2 regions of the Pseudarthrobacter sp. NCCP-2145 genome follow, and region 2 is predicted to be linked to the other one. Evidence: predicted binding sites of a transcription regulator. Region 2 holds the regulator's gene; the other holds the start of a gene.
What was found. Region 2 encodes HspR, which represses chaperone genes until heat shock. Its sites were predicted from a motif close to AAGTTGAGTCNNNNNGACTCAACTT; they were not measured.
Positions count from the first base shown of each region.

Region 1: a site for HspR is predicted at 2,374-2,398, ahead of clpB (ATP-dependent chaperone ClpB). Genes of this name have one in related genera too.

Region 1 is NZ_BRCG01000002.1:111,630-116,987, reverse strand. Features, by position in the region: gene clpB (ATP-dependent chaperone ClpB) at 1-2,343, opposite strand, end outside; gene NFU08_RS02040 (sulfate/molybdate ABC transporter ATP-binding protein) at 2,548-3,594, opposite strand; gene NFU08_RS02035 (ABC transporter permease) at 3,591-4,472, opposite strand; gene modA (molybdate ABC transporter substrate-binding protein) at 4,498-5,235, opposite strand; gene NFU08_RS02025 (molybdopterin-binding protein) at 5,277-5,358, opposite strand, start outside.
Region 2 is NZ_BRCG01000014.1:19,164-24,521, forward strand. Features, by position in the region: gene NFU08_RS13120 (FAD-dependent oxidoreductase) at 1-753, shown strand, start outside; gene NFU08_RS13125 (low molecular weight phosphatase family protein) at 785-1,225, shown strand; gene NFU08_RS13130 (hypothetical protein) at 1,278-1,664, opposite strand; gene NFU08_RS13135 (heat shock protein transcriptional repressor HspR) at 1,848-2,273, opposite strand; gene NFU08_RS13140 (DnaJ C-terminal domain-containing protein) at 2,289-3,260, opposite strand; gene NFU08_RS13145 (nucleotide exchange factor GrpE) at 3,339-4,040, opposite strand; gene dnaK (molecular chaperone DnaK) at 4,043-5,358, opposite strand, start outside.

The sequences.
Region 1 (5,358 bases), on a different contig from region 2:
GTGCAGTTCCACGATGTGCGCCAGCTCTTCAACGGTGAGGGCATCGAACAGCACCACCTCATCCAGCCGGTTCAGGAACTCAGGCTTGAAGGATGCGTTGACGGTGGCCATCACGGCGTTCCGCTTGGCGTCCGGATCCAGGGTCTGGTCCACCAGGAACTGGCTGCCCAGGTTGGAGGTCAGCACCAGGATCACGTTGCGGAAGTCCACGGTGCGGCCCTGCCCGTCGGTGAGCCGGCCGTCGTCGAGCACCTGCAGGAGGATGTCGAAGACCTCGGGGTGGGCTTTCTCCACCTCGTCCAGCAACACAACTGAGTACGGGCGGCGGCGGACGGCTTCGGTGAGCTGGCCGCCTTCCTCGTAGCCCACGTACCCCGGAGGCGCACCCACCAGCCGGGCCACGGAGTGCTTCTCCCCGTACTCGGACATGTCGATGCGCACCATGGCGCGTTCGTCGTCGAACAGGAAGTCCGCCAGCGCCTTGGCCAGCTCCGTCTTTCCGACGCCCGTGGGCCCCAGGAAGAGGAACGAACCGGTAGGGCGGTTGGGGTCGCTGATGCCGGCCCGCGCGCGCCGGACGGCGTCGGACACCGCAGTGACGGCCTTCGTCTGGCCGATCAGCCGCTTGCCCAGTTCCTCCTCCATATGGAGCAGCTTCTGGCTCTCGCCCTGCAGCATGCGCCCGGCCGGGATGCCGGTCCAGGCGGAGATGACCTCGGCGATGTCGTCGGCGGTCACCTGCTCGGCAACCATCTGCGTGGATTTGTCCACGACGGCGGCCTCGGCTTCCGCGGCAGCGTTCAGCTCGCGTTCAAGGGCGGGAATCTCGCCGTAGAGGATGCGGGAGGCCGTTTCCAGGTCACCTTCGCGGGCGGCCTTCTCGTAGGCGCTGCGCAGTTCATCCAGCTTTGCCTTGAGGTCGCCCACCCGGTTGAGGCCGGCTTTTTCGGCTTCCCAGCGCGCTTTAAGGGCGTTCAGCTCCTCTTCCTTGTCCGCCTTGTCCGCCCGGAGTGCGGCCAGCCGCTCAACGGAGGCGGCGTCCTTTTCGTCCTGGAGGGCCAGCTCCTCCATGGTGAGCCGGTCCACCAGCCGCTGCAGCTGGTCAATTTCCTCGGGCGCCGAGTCGATCTCCATGCGGAGCCTTGACGCGGCCTCGTCCACCAGGTCGATCGCCTTGTCCGGCAGCTGCCGGCCCGAAATGTAGCGGTTGGAGAGCGTGGCGGCAGCCACCAGCGCGGCATCCGCGATGGTCACCTTGTGGTGCGCCTCGTAGCGCTCCTTCAGGCCGCGGAGGATGCCGATGGTGTCCTCCACGCTCGGCTCGCCCACGTACACCTGCTGGAACCTGCGCTCCAGCGCCGGGTCCTTTTCGATGTTCTCCCGGTACTCGTCCAGGGTGGTGGCACCGATCAGCCGCAGTTCGCCGCGGGCCAGCATGGGCTTGAGCATGTTGCCGGCATCCATGGATGAGTCGCCGGTGGCGCCGGCGCCCACCACGGTGTGGATCTCGTCAATGAACGTGACGATCTGGCCCTCGGAGTTCTTGATTTCCTCCAGGACGGCCTTGAGCCGCTCCTCGAACTCGCCGCGGTACTTGGCGCCCGCCACCATGGACGCCAGGTCCAGGGCGATGAGGGTCTTGCCGCGCAGGCTTTCCGGCACGTCCCCGGCGACGATGCGCTGGGCCAGGCCCTCCACCACGGCGGTCTTGCCGACGCCGGGCTCACCGATGATCACGGGGTTGTTCTTGGTGCGGCGGCTCAGGACCTGGACGATCCTGCGGATTTCGGCGTCCCGGCCGATCACGGGATCAAGCTTGCCGGAGCGGGCCATGGCGGTCAGGTCCGTGCCGAACTTTTCCAAGGACTGGAAGGTGTTCTCCGGATCCGGGCTGGTGACCTTCCCGTCGCCGCGGACACCCGGCAGGGCGGCGAGCAGCGCTTCGTGGGAGGCACCGGCGTCGCGCAGCAGGCGCGCCGCGGCGTCGTTGCCGGCCGAGAGTCCCAGGAGGAGGACCTCGGTGGAGACGAAGGTATCGCCGAGCCGGTCCGCTTCCTCCTTGGCGTTCTGGATGGCCTGCAGCGCGGGGCGGGAGAGCTGCGCCTGCTGGCTGGATCCGCCGGAGGTGGCAGGGAGCGCCTTGATGGCGCTGCTCGCCTGGACACTGACGGAGTCCGGGTCCGCACCCGTGGCGCGGAGCAGCGCCACGGCGACGCCTTCGCGCTGGTCCATGAGCGCCTTGAGCAGGTGGGCCGGCTCAACCTGGGGATTTCCGGCCGTGGAGGCGTTCATGGCCGCAGCCGAGAGAGCCTCCTGGCTCTTGGTGGTGAATTTGACGTCCAAAGAGAGCTCCTTCCGGGGGCAGTTTTTATTAACTTGAGTCTACTACGCTCAACTTTGGTTTGGTGCCGTTCCTGACAACTGTTTGCCTACAGCGAAACAGCTCTACGCGGCCGGCGACAGGGGCGACAGACCCTATTTCAGCGGGCGGGTGCTTCGCCCCGCAGCGGACAGTCCCGCTGCAGGACATCCCCGCAGCTGACAGCCCTACAGCGGGTAGACGGACACTGCTGCGGCCTTGACCACAAGGTGCACCGTCATCCCCGGGACCAGCCCGAGGTCCGCCAGGGCGGCCGGGGTGATGTCAGCCGCAAGCCCGCCGCCCCGCACGCGGATCTGGTCCCCATGAGGTTCCAGGTCCGTAATGGCCACCGCGAAGGAGTTCCGGGGGCTGCCGTGCGCGTCGGTGAGGAATACAGAAACGGCCGACGGCGGGAACACGGCCACCGCGGGACGGCCGGCGGGGACGGGGTCCTCGCTGTGGCCGGCAATATGCCCGCGGGCGGCCAGGATGCCGTCCCCGGCGGAGGTTCCCACTACAAAATTCAGTCCCGCCAGCCCGGCGGCGAACGCGCTGCGCGGCTTGTGCAGGACCTCCCGGGTGGGGCCTTCCTCCGCAATCCGGCCGTTCTCCAGGATGACCACCCTGTCGGCGAGCATCAAGGCGTCCAGGACGTCATGCGTGATGATGATGGCCGGCTGGTCCGCGAGGACGCGCTTGAGCAGGCGCCGGAGCAGCGGGGCGGAATGGATGTCCAGGGCCGCCATCGGTTCGTCGAGGAGGAGGAGTCCTGGATCCGCGGCGAGAGCCCGGGCCACCGCCACTCGCTGCGCCTGCCCGCCGGACAGTTCGGCAGGACGGCGGGCCGCAAGGTCCCCGGCTTCAACATCGTCCAGCCACCGCGCCGCCTGCTGCATTGCCTGGCGCCTCGGAGTCCCCGCGCTCCGGGGCCCGAATGCCACGTTGTCAGCCGCGGTGAGGTGCGGAAAGAGCAGCGGCTCCTGGGCCAGCAGCGCCGTCCCGCGGTGGTGGGGGGCGGTCCACCGCCTCTGCCCTTCCCCCAGATGGAACAGGGTCCGGCCGTTCAGCTCGGCCCGCCCCCCGTCCGGCCGCACAAGCCCGGCGATGACCGAGAGCAGGGTGGACTTGCCGGCGCCGTTGGGACCCATCACGGCCACAGTTTCCGTGGGGCCCAGCGACAGGGCAACGTCGAAACCGCGCTCCGCCACGGCTGCCTGGAACGAGAACGTCACGTGAGGGCACCGCCTGCCCCGGGAGCCGTCGTCGGCCGTTCCCCCGAAGCCTGCTTCCCGGCTTTCCCATCCGGGCCCCTGCCGCCAGGGCGCCGGTAGGCGAGGGCCACCACCGCGACGGCCACGGCCACCAGCACCAGGGAAAGCGCGACGGCGGCGTCCGGGTCGGTTTCGCGCTGCAGGTAGATTTCGAGCGGCAGCGTCCGGGTTACCCCCTGCAGGCTGCCGGCGAACGTAAGCGTGGCGCCGAACTCCCCGAGGCTCCGGGCGAAGGAAAGGACCGCCCCGGACGCCAGTCCCGGCAAGGCCAGCGGGAGCGTGACGCGCCGGAAGACGGTTCCAGGTGTCGCCCCCAGCGTCGCGGCCACAGCCTCGTACCTCTGGCCGCCGGTCCGGAGGGCACCTTCGAGGCTCACCACCAGGAACGGCAGGGCCACAAACGTCTGGGCCAGCACCACGGCGGTGGTGGAAAATGCGATCTGCAGCCCCAGCACCTCGATCGCCCCGCCCAGGAGCCCCTGCCGGCCAAACGTGTACAGGAGGGCGATGCCGCCAACCACCGGCGGCAGCACCAGGGGCAGCAGCACCAGCGAGCGCAGGAGCCCCAGCAGCGGAAACCTGCCCCGGGCCAGGACCACCGCAAGCGGCACCCCAAGCACGATGCAGAGGGCGGTGCTGGCCGCAGCCGTGCGCAGGCTCAGTCCCAGCGCCGCCAGGGCCGGCGCGGACGTGACCAGCGGGATGAAGTTGGCCCAGTTGACCCGCGCTACCATCGCAACGAGCGGAAGGACCACCACCAGGGCGGCGAGGACTGCGAGCCCATACAGCCAGCGGGGAACGCCGGTGTACGCCTGGCGGCCCGCGTGCCCGCCGGTCACCTGGCGCCCGCCCCGTGGATGCGCATCATGCCGGAACCGGTCCAAAGCCGGCCGCCGCCAGGACCTCCTGGCCTTCGGGGCCAGCCAGAAGGTCCAGGAACCTGCCGGCCGCGGCTTTATTGCGGCTGCCGGCCAGCACGGCGGCAGGGTACGGGTTCACTGCGGCGGCCGCCTCCGGGAAGGGGATGCCCTCCACCCGGGCGCCGGCTGACCGGACGTCCGTGACGTACACGAGCCCTGCGTCCGCTTGACCGGAGATGACTTTGCCCAGGACGTCCGTCACGGAGTTTTCCTCGCTGACCGGGCTGAGCACGGTACCGGTACTGTCCGCCACCCTGGCGGCAGCCGCCCCGCAGGGCACTTGCGGGGCACAGGCCACGAGTTTGATACCGGTTTTGGCCAGGTCCGCGAAGGAGCGGATGCCTGCCGGGTTTCCTGGCGGGACTGCGATGGCCAGGGTGTTGGAGGCAAAGTTTCGCGGTCTGCCGTCCACCAGGCCGGCCTCCTGCACCTTGGCCATGGTGCCGGAGTCCGCGGACGCGAACACGTCCGCGGGCGCTCCCTGGCTGAGCTGGGTGGCAAGGTCAGCTGATCCCGCGAAGCTGAGGGTGACGGTGGTGCCGGGGTTTTCCGCTTCGAAGCGTTCGGCGAGTTCGGTGAAGCTGCTTTTGAGGGAGGCTGCGGCGAACACGGTCAGTGTGCTGCTGCCACTGCCGGCGTCCGCGTCACCCTTGCCGGTGCACGCGGCCAGCATGGCGGTCATCAGAACCGCCAGCAGCAGCGCCGTCAGTTTTTGTTTCCCCGTCACAGCGCCTTGCCCCGGGGCGTTTCGATGATGACCGTGGTGGCTTTGACCACTGCGGTGGCCACGGAGCCGGGTTCCAGC
Region 2 (5,358 bases):
CACTCCGCCGCCAACACGCTGACCAGCCTGGCCGACCTCGCCAGGGAAGAGCCGGAGACCCGGATCCTTTGGGCCGTCCGCGGCGCCTCGGCGGCGAAAGTCTACGGCGGCGGCGACGCCGACGGCCTTCCTGCCCGTGGACAGCTCGGCGGCCGCGTGCGGCGCCTGGTGGAGGCAGGAAAAATCGAGCTCCACACCGGCTTCGGCATCAGCTCGCTGAAGTCCCTCGACTCCCATGTGACGGTGGAAGCCGCAGATGGCCGGACCCTTGATGCCGACATCGTGGTCCCCTGCACCGGTTTCCGGCCCGACCTGGACATCCTCCGCGAAATCCGGCTGGAACTCGATCCCGCCGTTGAGGCTCCCCGTGAGCTCGGCCCCCTTATCGACCCGGAATTCCACTCCTGCGGCACCGTCCCTCCGCACGGTGCCAGGCTCCTCGCCCACCCGGACAAGGACTTCTATATCGTGGGCATGAAGTCCTACGGCCGGGCACCCACCTTCCTCCTCGCCACCGGGTACGAGCAGGTCCGCTCGGTGGTGGCCGCCCTGGCCGGGGACCACGAGGCCGCCGACACCGTCCAGCTGGAACTTCCCGAAACCGGCGTCTGCTCCACGGACGCGGGCACCAGCTGCGACGTCCCGGCCGCAGCAACAGCAGCCGGGCCCGATTCCGGCTGCTGCGCAGCCCCCGAGCCCGTCCTGGTGGGCTTTCCCACCGGACTTTCCCACGGCCGCTCCGGCGGCAACTAGATCCCTGAACATCGACCTCCGGAGCACCGCCATGTCCAACCCGAGCCACCAGGCCCCCGCCCCCAACACACCAGCCGTCCTCTTTGTCTGCAGCAAGAACGGCGGCAAATCCCAGCTCGCCGCCGGCCTGATGAACCAGGTGGCCAACGGGAGGGTCACCGTGTACTCGGCCGGCACCAAACCGGGAAAGTCCCTGAACCCCCAGGCCGTGGAGTCGCTCACCGAGCTGGGCATCGACATCAGCGGCGAACACCCCAAGCCTGTTACCGGGGACGTCCTGGACGCCGTGGACGCGGTGATCGTGCTGGGGACGGAAGCGAAACTGGAGCCACGGGAGGGAACGCGTTTCGAAGTGTGGGAAACCGACGAGCCCTCGGAGCGCGGCATCGAGGGGATGGAGCGCATGCGCCTGGTGCGCGACGACATCAAGTCGCGCGTCCGGAAGCTCTATGAAGAGCTGACAGCCGGCTAGGAACAGGACTTCGCCCGCCGCACAGGGGCCCGAGCCGCTGCAGCCTTCCGCGCTACCCCATCGCGGGGGCGGCGGCGGTCCGTCCGGCGAACTGGCGGCGTGCCCAGCGGGCCAGCTTCTTGCCCTTGCCCTTCCACCAGTTGTCCTCGTCCTTGTCGTGGTGCAGGCGGAAGATGATGGCCACCAGCACGAACATGCCCATGACCACGTCGATCCAGGACCACAGCACCAGGGCGATGAGAACCGTCAGCCCGTTGACGATGATGGACGGAATCGCGAGGGTACGGAAGACCGTGCTGGCCAGGTAGCGCCGGTGGGACCTGGGGACGGACAGTGCGCGCACCATGTCAAAGCAGACACACACCACCACCACCGTCTGTCCGATGGCCAGCAGCATCTGGCCGGGAAGCGAGCCGCTGAACGCTGCCACCGACTCCATCCCCGGGCTCATCGGTGCCCCTCAAATGCAGGGCGGCAAGAATCGAAACCACACATGGAAAAACCCCCAGAAACTTTGGAACACTGCTGCTGATCCAGCAGTGGTTCCATTGAAGTTTCCGGGGGCTCCGGTGGTCACGAGTAGTGGGTACTCTAATTCCCGCCCGTACCCGTGGGGTGGTACTTACCTGCCGATGGCACGCGGCCGCCACAGCACCACGGCCTGCGACCGCGGGCGCGGACGCTGGCCACGCGCCAGGCTCACCACGTCGCCCGCAGCGCCCGCTGCGAAGATCCGGGCGTCCAGTGGCTGCCGGCGCCGGCCAAGTTCCTCGGTCAGTTCCGAAACCCTGCTCTGCAGGGCTGCCACCTGGTTCTCCAGCTCCAGGATCCGTTTGATCCCCTCCAGCGATACGCCCTCCTGGGACAACCGCTGGACCTCACGGAGCATGTTGATGTCCCGCTGCGAGTAGCGGCGGGACTTCCCTGGAGCGCGGCTGGGCGAGACGATGCCCAGGCGGTCGTACTGCCGGAGCGTCTGGGGGTGCATGTCCGCGAGTTCAGCCGCGACCGAGATCACGAAGATAGGCTGGTCAGCACTGACGTCCACAGCACACCTCCCCTGCTACAACCGGGCCTTGGCGGCCAGGCCCTCACGGACATCGGCTCCGGCCGTGGCTTCGGCAAACGCCTTGACCGCGGCTTCGGCTTCCTTGTTCAGGTTCTTGGGAACGGCGACGTCGATGGTCACCAGCAGGTCGCCGGTTCCCTTGGACGTCTTCACGCCTTTGCCTTTGACCCGCAAGGTGCGGCCCGACGGCGTACCGGCCGGCACACGGACCCGCACCTTTTCGCCGTCGATGGTGGGCACCTCGATGTCCGCTCCCAAAGCAGCCTCGGGGAAGGTGACGGGGACGTGGATGCGGAGGTTGTCGCCGTCGCGCGTGTAGAACGCATGCGGCTGGACGGCGACGGACACCACCAGGTCTCCATAGCCGGCGGCACCGGGCTGGCCCTTCCCCCGGACGCGGACCTTCTGGCCGTCCTTGATGCCGGCGGGCACGCGGACGTCGATCACTTCGCCGCTGGGTTCCCGCAGGCCGATGGTGGTGCCGCGGATGGCACCGGCGAAGGAAATGCTTGTGGAGGCTGTGCGGTCCGCACCCTTCTGCGGGGTGCGCTGGAATCCGGTCTGGCCGAAGCCGCCGCCGAACAGGTCAGCGAACTCCGGCGGGATGCCGCCCGCGGAGGGGTTGAACCCGCCCGCGTGCCGGCCGGTGTTGCCCGTGAACAGGCCACCGAACATGTCCTCGAACCCGGCGCTGCCAGCCCCGGCGCCGCCGGGGGCGAACCGTGCGCCGCTGCCCATGGCCCGGATGGCGTCATACTGCTGGCGCTCATCGGGATCCGAGAGCACGGAATAGGCCTCGGAGATATCCTTGAACTTCTTCTCCGAAGCAGCATTCCCCGCGTTGGTGTCCGGGTGGTGCTGTCTGGCGAGCTTCCGGTATGCCTTCTTGATGTCGGCGTCGGAAGCGTCCTTGGCGATACCAAGGATCGCGTAAAAGTCCTTGTCCACCCAATCCTGGCTAGCCAATGGCGTTTCCTTTCAAAAAGTTATGAGTCGGTGGTTGAGCCAACCGGAAATCGGCCGGCTCAACCACCGAAGGTAATGCTACGCAGGTACCGCGACGATGACCTGGGCTGCGCGGAGGACGCGTTCTCCTGACTTGTAGCCGGAACGGAGCACCTGGCTGACGGTGTCAACCTCGATGTCCTCGCCGGGCTGCTGGATCAGGGCCTCGTGGATCGTGGGATCGAACTCCACACCGGTCTCGTCGATGCGGACCAGGCCGTACGTCTTCAGCGCGTTCTCCAGCTTGGCGGCGATCGCGGCAAACGGTCCGTCGGCCAGGTCGCCGTGCTGGCGGGCTGCGTCGACGTCGTCCAGGACCGGAAGCAGGGAGTTCAGGACGCCGATGACGGCCATTTCCCCTGCCACGGCGCGGTCGCGTTCAACGCGCTTGCGGTAGTTGACGTACTCGGCCTGCAGCCGGAGGAGGTCGTTCCGCAGCTCGGCCGCCTCAGCGTTGGCCGAACCCGTTCCAGCAGCACCCTGCGCGACGGATTCTTCCGCCGGCACCTCGACGCCATTGAGGATCTCCTCAGCCTGGGCCAGGGCGTCGCCGTCGGAATCCGTGCCGGAAGCCGGACCTGCACCGTGGGAGCTGGTGCCCCCTTCAGGGTGCCGGGCCTGACCGGTCACCGGGTCGACCTTGCGGTTGTCCCGGATGACCGGTTCATGGCTGTCGCCCTGCTGGCCTGCGCGATCGTGGCCGGTGGAAGTGTGCTCTTCCTCGTTACCGTGATGGGGCATGGCTACTTCTTCGCTTCGTCTTCGTCGATGATCTCGGCGTCAACGATGTCCTCGTCGCCAGCTTTGTCACCCGGAGCTGATCCCGCAGCGCCTTCAGCACCTGCAGCGCCGGTGGCACCGTCCGGTGACCCGGCCTGGGCGTAGATGGCTTCGCCCAGCTTGCCCTGGGAAGCCTGCAGCTTCTCGAAGGCGGACTTCACGGCGGCGTCGTCGGTTCCCTCGAGTGCCTTCTTGAGGTTGTCGACGTCGGCCTGGACCTCGGTCTTGACCTCTTCAGGCAGCTTGTCGGCGTTGTCCGCAATCAGCTTGTCCACGGAGTAGGCCAGCTGCTCGGCCGTGTTGCGGGTGTCGGTTGCCTCGCGGCGGGCCTTGTCCTCGGCTGCGTGCTCCTCGGCGTCCCGGACCATGCGGTCGATGTCTTCCTTGGAGAGGCTGGAACCGCCGGTGATGGTCATGGACTGTTCCTTGCCCGTGCCCTTGTCCTTGGCGGACACGTGGACAATGCCGTTGGCGTCGATGTCGAAGGTGACCTCGATCTGCGGAATGCCGCGCGGAGCCGGCGCAATACCGGTCAGCTCGAACGTGCCCAGCGGTTTGTTGTCGCGGGTGAACTCGCGCTCGCCCTGGAAGACCTGGATTGCCACGGACGGCTGGTTGTCGTCGGCCGTGGTGAAGGTCTCGGACCGCTTGGTGGGGATGGCCGTGTTGCGCTCGATCAGGTGCGTCATCACACCGCCCTTGGTTTCGATGCCGAGGGACAGCGGGGTGACGTCGATCAGCAGGACGTCCTTGCGCTCACCCTTCAGGACACCGGCCTGCAGTGCTGCGCCAACAGCCACAACCTCGTCCGGGTTCACGCCCTTGTTCGGTTCCTTGCCGCCGGCGAGTTCCTTGACCAGGTCGTACACGGCGGGCATACGGGTGGAACCGCCCACCAGCACGATGTGGTCGATGTCGGAGAGCTTGATGCCGGCTTCCTTGATGACGTCGTGGAACGGCTTCTTGGTGCGCTCCAGCAGGTCCTTGGTGAGGTCCTGGAACTTGGCGCGGGTCAGCTGCTCGTCCAGGTGGACCGGGCCGTCGGGGGTGACGGACAGGTACTGGAGGGAAACGTTGGTGCTGGTGGAGGAGGAGAGTTCCTTCTTGGCCTGCTCAGCGGCTTCGCGGAGGCGCTGGAGGGCGATCTTGTCCTTGGACAGGTCCATGCCCTTGACCTTGAGTTGGTTGAGCAGGTAGTCGACGACGCGCTGGTCCCAGTCGTCGCCGCCCAGGCGGTTGTCACCGGCGGTGGCGCGGACCTGGATGGTGGAGAAGTTGT